DNA from 4 places in the Halomonas sp. Cn5-12 genome. Region 2 is predicted to be linked to each of the others. Evidence: predicted binding sites of a transcription regulator. Region 2 holds the regulator's gene; each other region holds the start of a gene.
The links. The regulator FNR, encoded in region 2, switches genes on or off when oxygen is low (the NO sensors DNR and NnrR bind a similar motif). The targets are predictions, from matches to a motif close to TTGATNTANATCAA.

Region 1 (2,203 bases), on a different contig from region 2:
CTTACCGTAACGAATCGACCCGTAACGCACTAGCAAAGTAAATCCTAAGTTTAATACAGCGCTTTCGTTTTAGTAATGTATGACTTGAATGCGCCTGCTGTACTACAAGAGTCCGTTAGAACGGCGTGCAGACAGCAGGCGAGCTTTTATCACCCTACTAAAGGGTCATAAATGGCTCATCTTCCTGGCCTGTAAACGTGTACACATTGTAAGGGCTTTCTTGTGGCCCCGGCATACCCGGTGTGCCAATGGGCATACCCGCCAAACCGATACCGTCAATATCGGGTTGTTCCTCAAACAGCGCCTGCACGGCTTCCATTGGAACGTGGCCTTCGATCCAATACTCGCCCATCTCAATGGTATGGCATGAACCCAGGCCATAGGGCACGCCTGCCTGCTGCTTAATATCACCCAGCTCTACATCGTCAATAATCGTCACTTCTACGCCGAGCTCTTCAAGATGGCGTGCATAAGCGTCACAGCAGCCGCACTGGGGGTTTTGGTAAAGCGTGGCTTCATCCGGCAATGCGGCCTGAGCCGAGGCGGCTCCTAGGGCCAAAACACTAGATAAAACCGTAGCGGTAAATCGCTTCATGAGCGGTCTCCTTGAGGTGCGTGGCTAAACAAGTACTTGACTAACGAGGCGATACCCAGCCCTATCAACAGTAAAAAAGTGAGCGGCATTAACCAACCAAACCAACTCATGGAGCTCATAAAAGCAAAACAATCTGCGTTCATCATGGTTAGTCTCCTAACAAGTCAGTAAGTAATAACGCTGTAAGCATACAACCTTGGGGTTACCCTAAGGTCAAGCCTTGCAACCTTGCGGACAACGAAAGGTTGCTACAGATCATATTTTGCCCGCTGGGTTCAGGCTCGTTTCAGGTTAACACCGTATAAAAAACGGGTGACAATCACCCCTGAGGGAAATAACCATGCGCAAAACCACTTTAACAACGTCTTTGTTTGCCCTTTCAGTAAGTCTGGTAACCAGCGCCGCATGGGCTGCGCCCGGCCACGGCGGTGGTGACAATAACCTAACCAAGGCTCAACCGAATCAGTTTTAGCGCCTCCGCGATGAAGTAACAATATCCATTCAACCCTGAAAAACATAAGGATACGGTATGCAAAAGAAGAAGAGTTCGCTCCCTATCATTCACGCTTCCTTAGCAACGCTGTTGCTGTCGCTAGCAATCCCGGCACTGGCCCATGAAGGCCTCGCAAACACTTTACCGAGGGATGGCGTCACCATTCAGGATTCCCCAGCAGAGATTGGCATCGAGTTTGGTGGCATGATGCGCATCACCCAGTTTGAAGTGACAGGCCCAAACGGCCCCGTTCCTCTTGATGGTCAGCCAGGCAGTGAACAGGTCGATCGCTACTTCGTAAAGCCCAGTGACACTCTTTCGGCTGGGGACTACCAGGTGCACTGGCGTGGCCTATCGGATGACGGGCACATGATGTCCGACGGTTTTAACTTCTCGGTCGAGCCCTGACCCGTGGCCTGGTGGTTCTCCGTAAATAGCCTCGACGTCTGGACCGTCGCGATGATTCTCGTGGCGGCTGGGGTTTACCTTAGTGCCCTAGTCGCGACGGGGGCCGTGTTGTTTCGTCTAGCGTTTCCCCGACTCCCTGATCACGACCGGAGGCGCGTCGCCCGCATGGGCGTCTTTGCTGCCTGGGCGGGGGTCATTCTGATTCTGTTCCAGTGGCCTTTAGAAGCTGGTTACCTTGGGGGCGGCAATATATCTGCTGCAACCAACCCAATGCTGCTCGGAATCGTGTTTGAGGGTGCGTCCGGGGGCCGGCTAATGCTGGCGGTAGCTGGCTTGCTGCTGGTTCAGGCGATTCAGCTTAATAACTTAGCGCTCTCGAAAACAGCCAACAGCGTGAGCCTAGTAGGCGTTTTATTGGTGATGCTGGCATTCGTGCAGGTGGGGCATACAGTAAACACCCCACGCCTCGTTCTGGCTGGCTTGCTGATCGTTCACCTGATGGCGGCAGCATTTTGGGTGGCCTCGCTTTGGCCGCTGTTCCATTTAGTAGGACGGGGTCACAACCAGGACAATACCGCCCACATTCTGACCCGTTTCGGGAAAATCGCCATGGGCGGAGTCGGCTTGTTGGTACTCGCGGGCGTCACGTTGGCCACGCTGCTAACAGGCGGTCTCACGCCACTGCTCACCACGGCATATGGACAGTT
Region 2 (2,203 bases):
CTGACTACTTTGACCCCACTTCGTCAGACAGCGCGTCTGACGAGCCCCTTGTCCAGCAGCATGAGCTGCAGGATGCCAAGCAGAAGCGTGAATTCAACAAGTTGCAAAAACGCCTGCGGCGCGAAGTAGGGAACGCCATCATCGATTACAACATGATCGAGGATGGCGACCGGGTCATGGTGTGTCTCTCTGGTGGTAAAGATAGCTATACGATGCTGGAGATTCTGCGCAACCTACAGCGCAACGCACCGGTTAATTTTTCCCTGGTAGCGGTCAATATGGATCAGAAGCAGCCAGGTTTCCCAGAACACGTGTTGCCCCAGTACCTGGATAAGCAAGGCGTGGAATATCACATTCTGGAGCGTGATACCTACTCGGTGGTGAAGGAGAAAACCCCGGAAGGTAAAACCACCTGCGCGCTCTGCTCAAGGCTGCGGCGTGGTTCGTTGTATGGCTTTGCCGAGGAGATTGGGGCCAACAAAATTGCTTTGGGCCACCACCGGGAAGATATCCTGGAGACGCTGTTTCTCAATATGTTCTTTGGCGGCACCTTAAAAGCCATGCCACCGAAGCTGCTCTCGGATGATGGTAAAAACATCGTGATTCGCCCGCTGGCCTACTGCAAAGAGGCGGATATTGCGGAGTTTTCAAGGCTGATGGAGTTTCCGATCATTCCCTGCAACCTGTGCGGCTCTCAGCCCAATATGCAGCGCCAGGTTGTCAAAGAGATGCTGGCGGAGTGGGATAAAAAACACCCCGGCCGGTTGGAGAGTATGTTCAAAGCGGTGACCAACGTTGCCCCTTCGCAGCTTGCCGACCGTGAGCTGTTTGATTTTGCCGGTCTGGAAGCGAAGCAGGCCGCATTGATGGAGGGGCGCATTCAGGCGTTTAACGTGAGTTAACCGCTTGGGCTTCCTCTTCAGCTAGGGTGATGAGGCGCCGCATATCCAAAATATTGACCTCGCGCCCGGAGACGGCCACCACGTTTTGCTGCTGAAAGCGGCTAAGAATACGGCTAACCGTCTCCACCGCGAGGCCTAGATAGTTGCCCATATCTGCCCGTGACATGGAAAGCCGGAAGCTATAGGGGGAGTAGCCCCGGCGCCGAAAACGGTCAGAAAGTGTAATCAAAAAGCTGGCCAGCCGCTGATCGGCAGTTTTGCGTGACAGTAAACGCATCATCCGCCGGTCGTCTCGTAGTTCCTTGCTCATGCTGCGGTAAAGCTGGCCGCGCAGTTCGGGCAGCTCCTCGGAGAGCGAGTCCAAACGGTCAAACGGAATTTCGCATACCGTGGTGGTTTCCAGGGCAATCACGGTGCCGGGGTAGTGTTCTTCGTCAATCCCATCCAGACCCACCAGCTCGCTGGGTAGAAAGAAATTGGTGAGCTGGTCGTTGCCATTCCCTTCGCTAGTCACCTGCTTCAAGCTGCCAGAGCGCACCGCGTAAACGCTGGTGAAAGGATCTCCTTGGCGAAACAGCCGCTCGCCTTTTTTCAACGGCGAGCGGCGGCGGATAATCGCATCGAACTGGCTCATATCCTCAAGCTCTAGGGCAAGCGGTAGGCACAGCGAGCTTAGGCTACAGGTTTGGCAGCGCGCCTCTTGCAGCAGTGAACGTCGTTGGCTGGCAGGATATGACATGTGGTGCTCCCTTTTTATTAGCCATCATAGGCGCAGGGGGTAGGTGTCTCGATACGCTTATAAAATCTTCGAGTAGCGTTGGTTGCCCTGATGTTGCAGGTGATTATCGAAGGCCATGGCTAAGTGCCGAATCAACAGCCGTCCGGTGGGCGTAGCTTGTAAATAGAGGCCTTGGCGCACTAGCAGGCCATCCTGCTCGGCGGTTTTCAACCGTTCAAGAGCGGTTGAAAAGTAATCAGCGGCATTTATCTGCCAACGCTGGCCTATTGCTTCAAGGTCAATGGCCATATCGCACATTAAGCGCTCAATCACCTCTCTGCGCATTAGGTCATCCTTATTTAAGAGTAACCCTTTTACGGTCGCTAGCCTACCTTCATCTAAGGCAGCTTCATAGTGGGACAGCTGAGTGGGGTTTTGTGCGTAAACGTCGTCTACCCGAGAAATAGCCGACACCCCCAAACCAATCAAGTCGCACTGGGAATGGCTTGAGTATCCCTGGAAGTTGCGCTGCAGCGTACCGTAGCGCTGTGCCTGAGCCAAGCTGTCCTCTGGGCGAGCAAAG
Region 3 (2,203 bases), on a different contig from region 2:
CGGAGTTAGCCGGTGCTTCTTCTGCGAGTGATGTCTTTCCTAATGGGTATTAACCACTAGGCGTTCTTCCTCGCTGAAAGTGCTTTACAACCCGAGGGCCTTCTTCACACACGCGGCATGGCTGGATCAGGGTTGCCCCCATTGTCCAATATTCCCCACTGCTGCCTCCCGTAGGAGTTCGGGCCGTGTCTCAGTCCCGATGTGGCTGATCATCCTCTCAGACCAGCTACGGATCGTCGCCTTGGTGAGCCGTTACCTCACCAACTAGCTAATCCGACATAGGCTCATCCCATAGCGGGAGCCGGAGCCCCCTTTCTCCCGTAGGACGTATGCGGTATTAGCCTGGGTTTCCCCAGGTTATCCCCCACTATCGGGCAGATTCCTATGCATTACTCACCCGTCCGCCGCTCGTCAGCATCTAGCAAGCTAGATCTGTTACCGCTCGACTTGCATGTGTTAGGCCTGCCGCCAGCGTTCAATCTGAGCCATGATCAAACTCTTCAGTTTAAGATCAATGCGATCCTTACTCGCTGCCCGAAGGCAACAAAAGCGGATCAAACTTGGCTCAAGGTTCAAACGAATTCACTGCGATACTCCGAAGAGTATCTTGGTGTTCGCTTGCCTTGATATTGGGTGATGATTCACCCTCATCGGCAAGCGCCCACATGAATTACCTGATCAAATTGTTAAAGAGCCATCTGTCGGCGTTGCCGTTCGATGTGGGGCGTATTCTACCCAATTCTTTTTGATCGTCAAGCTTTTTTCTCATTCACCGTTCAAGCACCTGCGGGTCACCAATGGCCGGAAAGTTGACCTGAGGCAAGCCCTGCCCTTCCCCGCTTTTTTAGACTTGTTGAAGCACCGCTGAAAAGAACGGTGCACACCAGACCGGTCAAACAGGAGGGGGAAACCATGACAACATCACGTATTGCCATCGGACTTGCGAGTGTCGCGCTATTAGGCACGACTTCACTGTGGGCAGACGACGAACTCGGTAGCTACCGCGACAGGTTCGAACCGCTGCCCCACTTACCACCTTTACCTGCCCACAATTCACAGACCGATGAAAAGGTGATGCTGGGCAACATGCTGTTTTTCGAGCCCAGGATCTCCGCCAGCGGTGTCATCAGCTGTGCCACTTGCCATAACCCGGCGCTCGGCTGGTCAGATCGCATTCCTAGAGCCGTGGGCCATAACGGTCAGGTTGGCGAACGCAACACACCCACCGTGCTCAACAGTGGTTTCCTGGGATCGCAATTCTGGGATGGACGGGAGCCGGATTTGGAGGGTCAAGCACTGGGCCCCATCGAAGCCGATGTCGAGATGGCCATGCAGTTGGAACACGCCCTGGACAGGTTGACAGAGTTCGAGCTCTACCAAGAGCGCTTCACGGAAGCGTACCCCGACCAGGATGACCCTATCAATGCCGAGAACCTGGCCAAGGCACTGGCCGCCTTCCAGAGAACGCTCAACACGCCCAACGCACCTTTCGATCGTTATTTGCGGGGTGATATGGACGCCATCAGCGATCAGGCAAAAGAGGGCATGGTAGCTTTTGTTGATAATGGCTGCATTGCCTGCCATCGCGGCGCCAACTTTACCGATAGCCAGTTCCACGCCATTCAGGTGCCGGGGTCGACAGATTTGGGTCGCTACGTGGTGACCGGCGAAGAAAGAGACAAGTACCGCTTCCGCACCCCCACCTTGCGTAATGTCGGCGTCACTTACCCGTACATGAACAATGGTGCCACCGAAACGCTCGAAGAAGCCGTGGCCATCATGGGCCAGGAAATGCTGGGACGTGAGTTTGACGAACCCACCATTGATAACATCACGGCATTTCTGCACTCCCTGACAGGTGAAATGCCCGATTTCGAGGTGCCCGCTCTACCCTGATGCACTATGCCGCCGCCCATAGGGGCGGCAGCAGGCTGTATCAGGCTGCTTCCAGGCGCTTCAACAGTTCGGCGCGCCGCGCGTCGCTGACGAAGGCTTCTTCCATGGCATTGCGATTCAGCCATTTGAAGGTATCTTCTCCCCAGCCAAAGGCATCGGCACAGGCGATATGATTTTCGAGCAGCCCACCACCAAAATAGGCAGGATCGTCAGAGCTGATGGTGACCTTTAGCCCCGCTTCCAACAACGCCGGTAGCGGATGCTGATCCAATTGATCAACCACTTTCAAGCTGACATTGGAGAGCGG
Region 4 (2,203 bases), on a different contig from region 2:
TCGGGCGCTGTCGCTGAGAACGGTGTCCGCTATCGTCATCGTGATTTTCTTCGCCGTTTACACTGCTTCTGGCTTGGTCGCAGGCGGCAAACTGTTTGAGAGCGCCTTTGCTGGCGTTATCAACATCGGTGGTATGAGCGACTACGCGGTGGGTGTGGTAATCACGCTGGGCGTGGTGCTGGCCTACACCGTGGTTGGCGGCTTTTTGGCCGTGAGCATGACGGACTTTGTGCAAGGCTGCATCATGATGCTGGCTTTGGTCATCATGCCAGCAGTAGTACTGTTTGGCGAAGGCGGTGGTGGCTTTACTCAAGCCTCACAGACCCTCAATGAAGTTGATCCCACGCTGCTGTCGTGGACTGAAGGGTTGACGTTCATTGGGTGGCTCTCTGCCGTTACCTGGGGCCTGGGCTATTTTGGTCAGCCGCATATTATCGTGCGCTTTATGGCTATCCGTACGCTGAAAGATGTTCCGATTGCCCGCAACATCGGCATGAGCTGGATGGCTATTTCCCTGATCGGCGCGGTCTCTCTCGGCATCTTTGGTCGCGCCTATGCGGTTCGCAATGGGATGGAAGTCCAAGACCCGGAAACGATCTTTATCATCCTGGCTGAGTTGCTGTTCCATCCGCTGATCACCGGCTTCCTCTACGCGGCCCTGCTTGCTGCTGTGATGAGTACTATTTCTAGCCAGCTGCTGGTGTCATCTTCATCACTGACCGAGGACTTCTATCGCCTGTTCCTGCGTAAAGAAGCTACAGACAAAGAGTGTGTGGCCGTAGGTCGTGTCAGTGTTGTGCTAGTGGGTCTGATCGCAGCCGTGATTGCCGCTGACCCGAACTCGCAAGTGCTGGGGCTGGTGAGTAACGCTTGGGCAGGTTTTGGTGCCGCCTTTGGCCCGCTGATTATTCTGTCGCTGATGTGGTCGCGTACAAACGGCGCAGGTGCTATCGCCGGTATGGTGGTGGGTGCTGCCACAGTTATGATCTGGATTGCGCTGGGCTGGAACGGCTCCTTCATGGGTGGCCCTGGCGTTTACGAGATCATCCCAGGCTTTATCGCTTCTTTCATTGCCATCCTGGCAGTAAGCAGCATAACCGCCGATGCTGGCGAGTATCAGCATATTGAACGCTAAACGAGTGTAACGTCGCTTAATTAGCCTAAGGCTTAACGGGTTGAAGTTAACCCGTTAAGCCTCCTCTTCTTTAGCCCCTTCTTTAGCCCCTTCCCCCTTCAGATATTTACCTTGCTAGGCGCTGAACCTCTCAATTCACAGCTCTTTGCCCTAGGTCAATAACGCTCCCTCGTTGGCTCGATACACTGGCTATATGGTTTACGACAACTTTAAACCACTCACCCATCATGTTATCGGTCAGGAGCGACGCTATGCGCCATTTATCACTGCCTACCCTACTCGCCACTGGGCTTGCCGCTGCCACCTTAGCAGTTAGCAGCCAAGCCGTTGCCTATGGCGCTGGCGATTTCTTTACCCGCGTTGGCGTTGCCAACATCGCGCCGAAAAGCGACAACGGCTCGCTCGCAGGTGGTGCCTTCGCGGTCGATGTTCAGGATAAAACCGACTTCGCTTTCACCCTGGGCTACCGTTTCCACGACAAAATGGGCGTTGAGCTGCTAGCCGCCCTGCCCTTCGAGCACGACATTGAATTAAATGGTGATAACCTGGCGTCAACAAAGCACCTGCCGCCCACTCTAACGCTACAGTATTACCCACTGGGTGGTAGCGACTCTCAAGTACAGCCCTACGTGGGTGCGGGTATTAACTACACGCGCTTCTCCGATGAGAGCCTCGCCATTGGCGAACTTGAGCTAGACGACTCATGGGGCGCGGCCGCTCAAGTGGGTGTTGATCTACTCATTGATGACCACTGGGCACTCAACGCCGCTGCCTGGTACTTAGACATCGACACCGACGCCTCTATTAATGGCGCAGGTGCGGGCACCGTCGAGATTGACCCCATGGTGGTCATGGCAGGCTTAAGCTACCGCTTCTAGCTTCTAGCTTCTAGCTTCTAGCTCCCACCTTCGCAAACACGTAAAAAAATGCCCAGAGCTTGCGCTCTGGGCATTGCTATTTGGTCTGCCTTACTCGCGTGGTTAATTCTCTGTGACCAGCTTGTCGACACGCTCCACCGCTTTCACTACCAATAGCTGATCGCTTGCTCTTACCTTCTCCTGCATTAAA

Region 1: the regulator FNR is predicted to act here: its motif matches at 841-854, upstream of L1249_RS15760 (copper resistance CopC family protein).
Region 3: the regulator FNR is predicted to act here: its motif matches at 810-823, upstream of L1249_RS00010 (cytochrome-c peroxidase).
Region 4: the regulator FNR is predicted to act here: its motif matches at 1,281-1,294, upstream of L1249_RS11795 (OmpW/AlkL family protein).

What each region holds. Positions count from the first base shown of each region.
Region 1 is NZ_JAKGAY010000041.1:4,700-6,902, forward strand. Features, by position in the region: gene L1249_RS15750 (DUF411 domain-containing protein) at 158-595, opposite strand; gene L1249_RS15755 (hypothetical protein) at 592-741, opposite strand; gene L1249_RS15760 (copper resistance CopC family protein) at 1,125-1,496, shown strand; gene L1249_RS15765 (copper resistance D family protein) at 1,662-2,203, shown strand, end outside.
Region 2 is NZ_JAKGAY010000006.1:52,171-54,373, reverse strand. Features, by position in the region: gene ttcA (tRNA 2-thiocytidine(32) synthetase TtcA) at 1-902, shown strand, start outside; gene fnr (fumarate/nitrate reduction transcriptional regulator Fnr) at 889-1,641, opposite strand; gene hemN (oxygen-independent coproporphyrinogen III oxidase) at 1,699-2,203, opposite strand, start outside.
Region 3 is NZ_JAKGAY010000001.1:86-2,288, forward strand. Features, by position in the region: partial or broken rRNA gene L1249_RS00005 (16S ribosomal RNA) at 1-507, opposite strand, end outside; gene L1249_RS00010 (cytochrome-c peroxidase) at 913-1,896, shown strand; gene L1249_RS00015 (adenosine deaminase) at 1,937-2,203, opposite strand, start outside.
Region 4 is NZ_JAKGAY010000020.1:25,536-27,738, forward strand. Features, by position in the region: gene putP (sodium/proline symporter PutP) at 1-1,135, shown strand, start outside; gene L1249_RS11795 (OmpW/AlkL family protein) at 1,387-2,013, shown strand; gene L1249_RS11800 (YqcC family protein) at 2,116-2,203, opposite strand, start outside.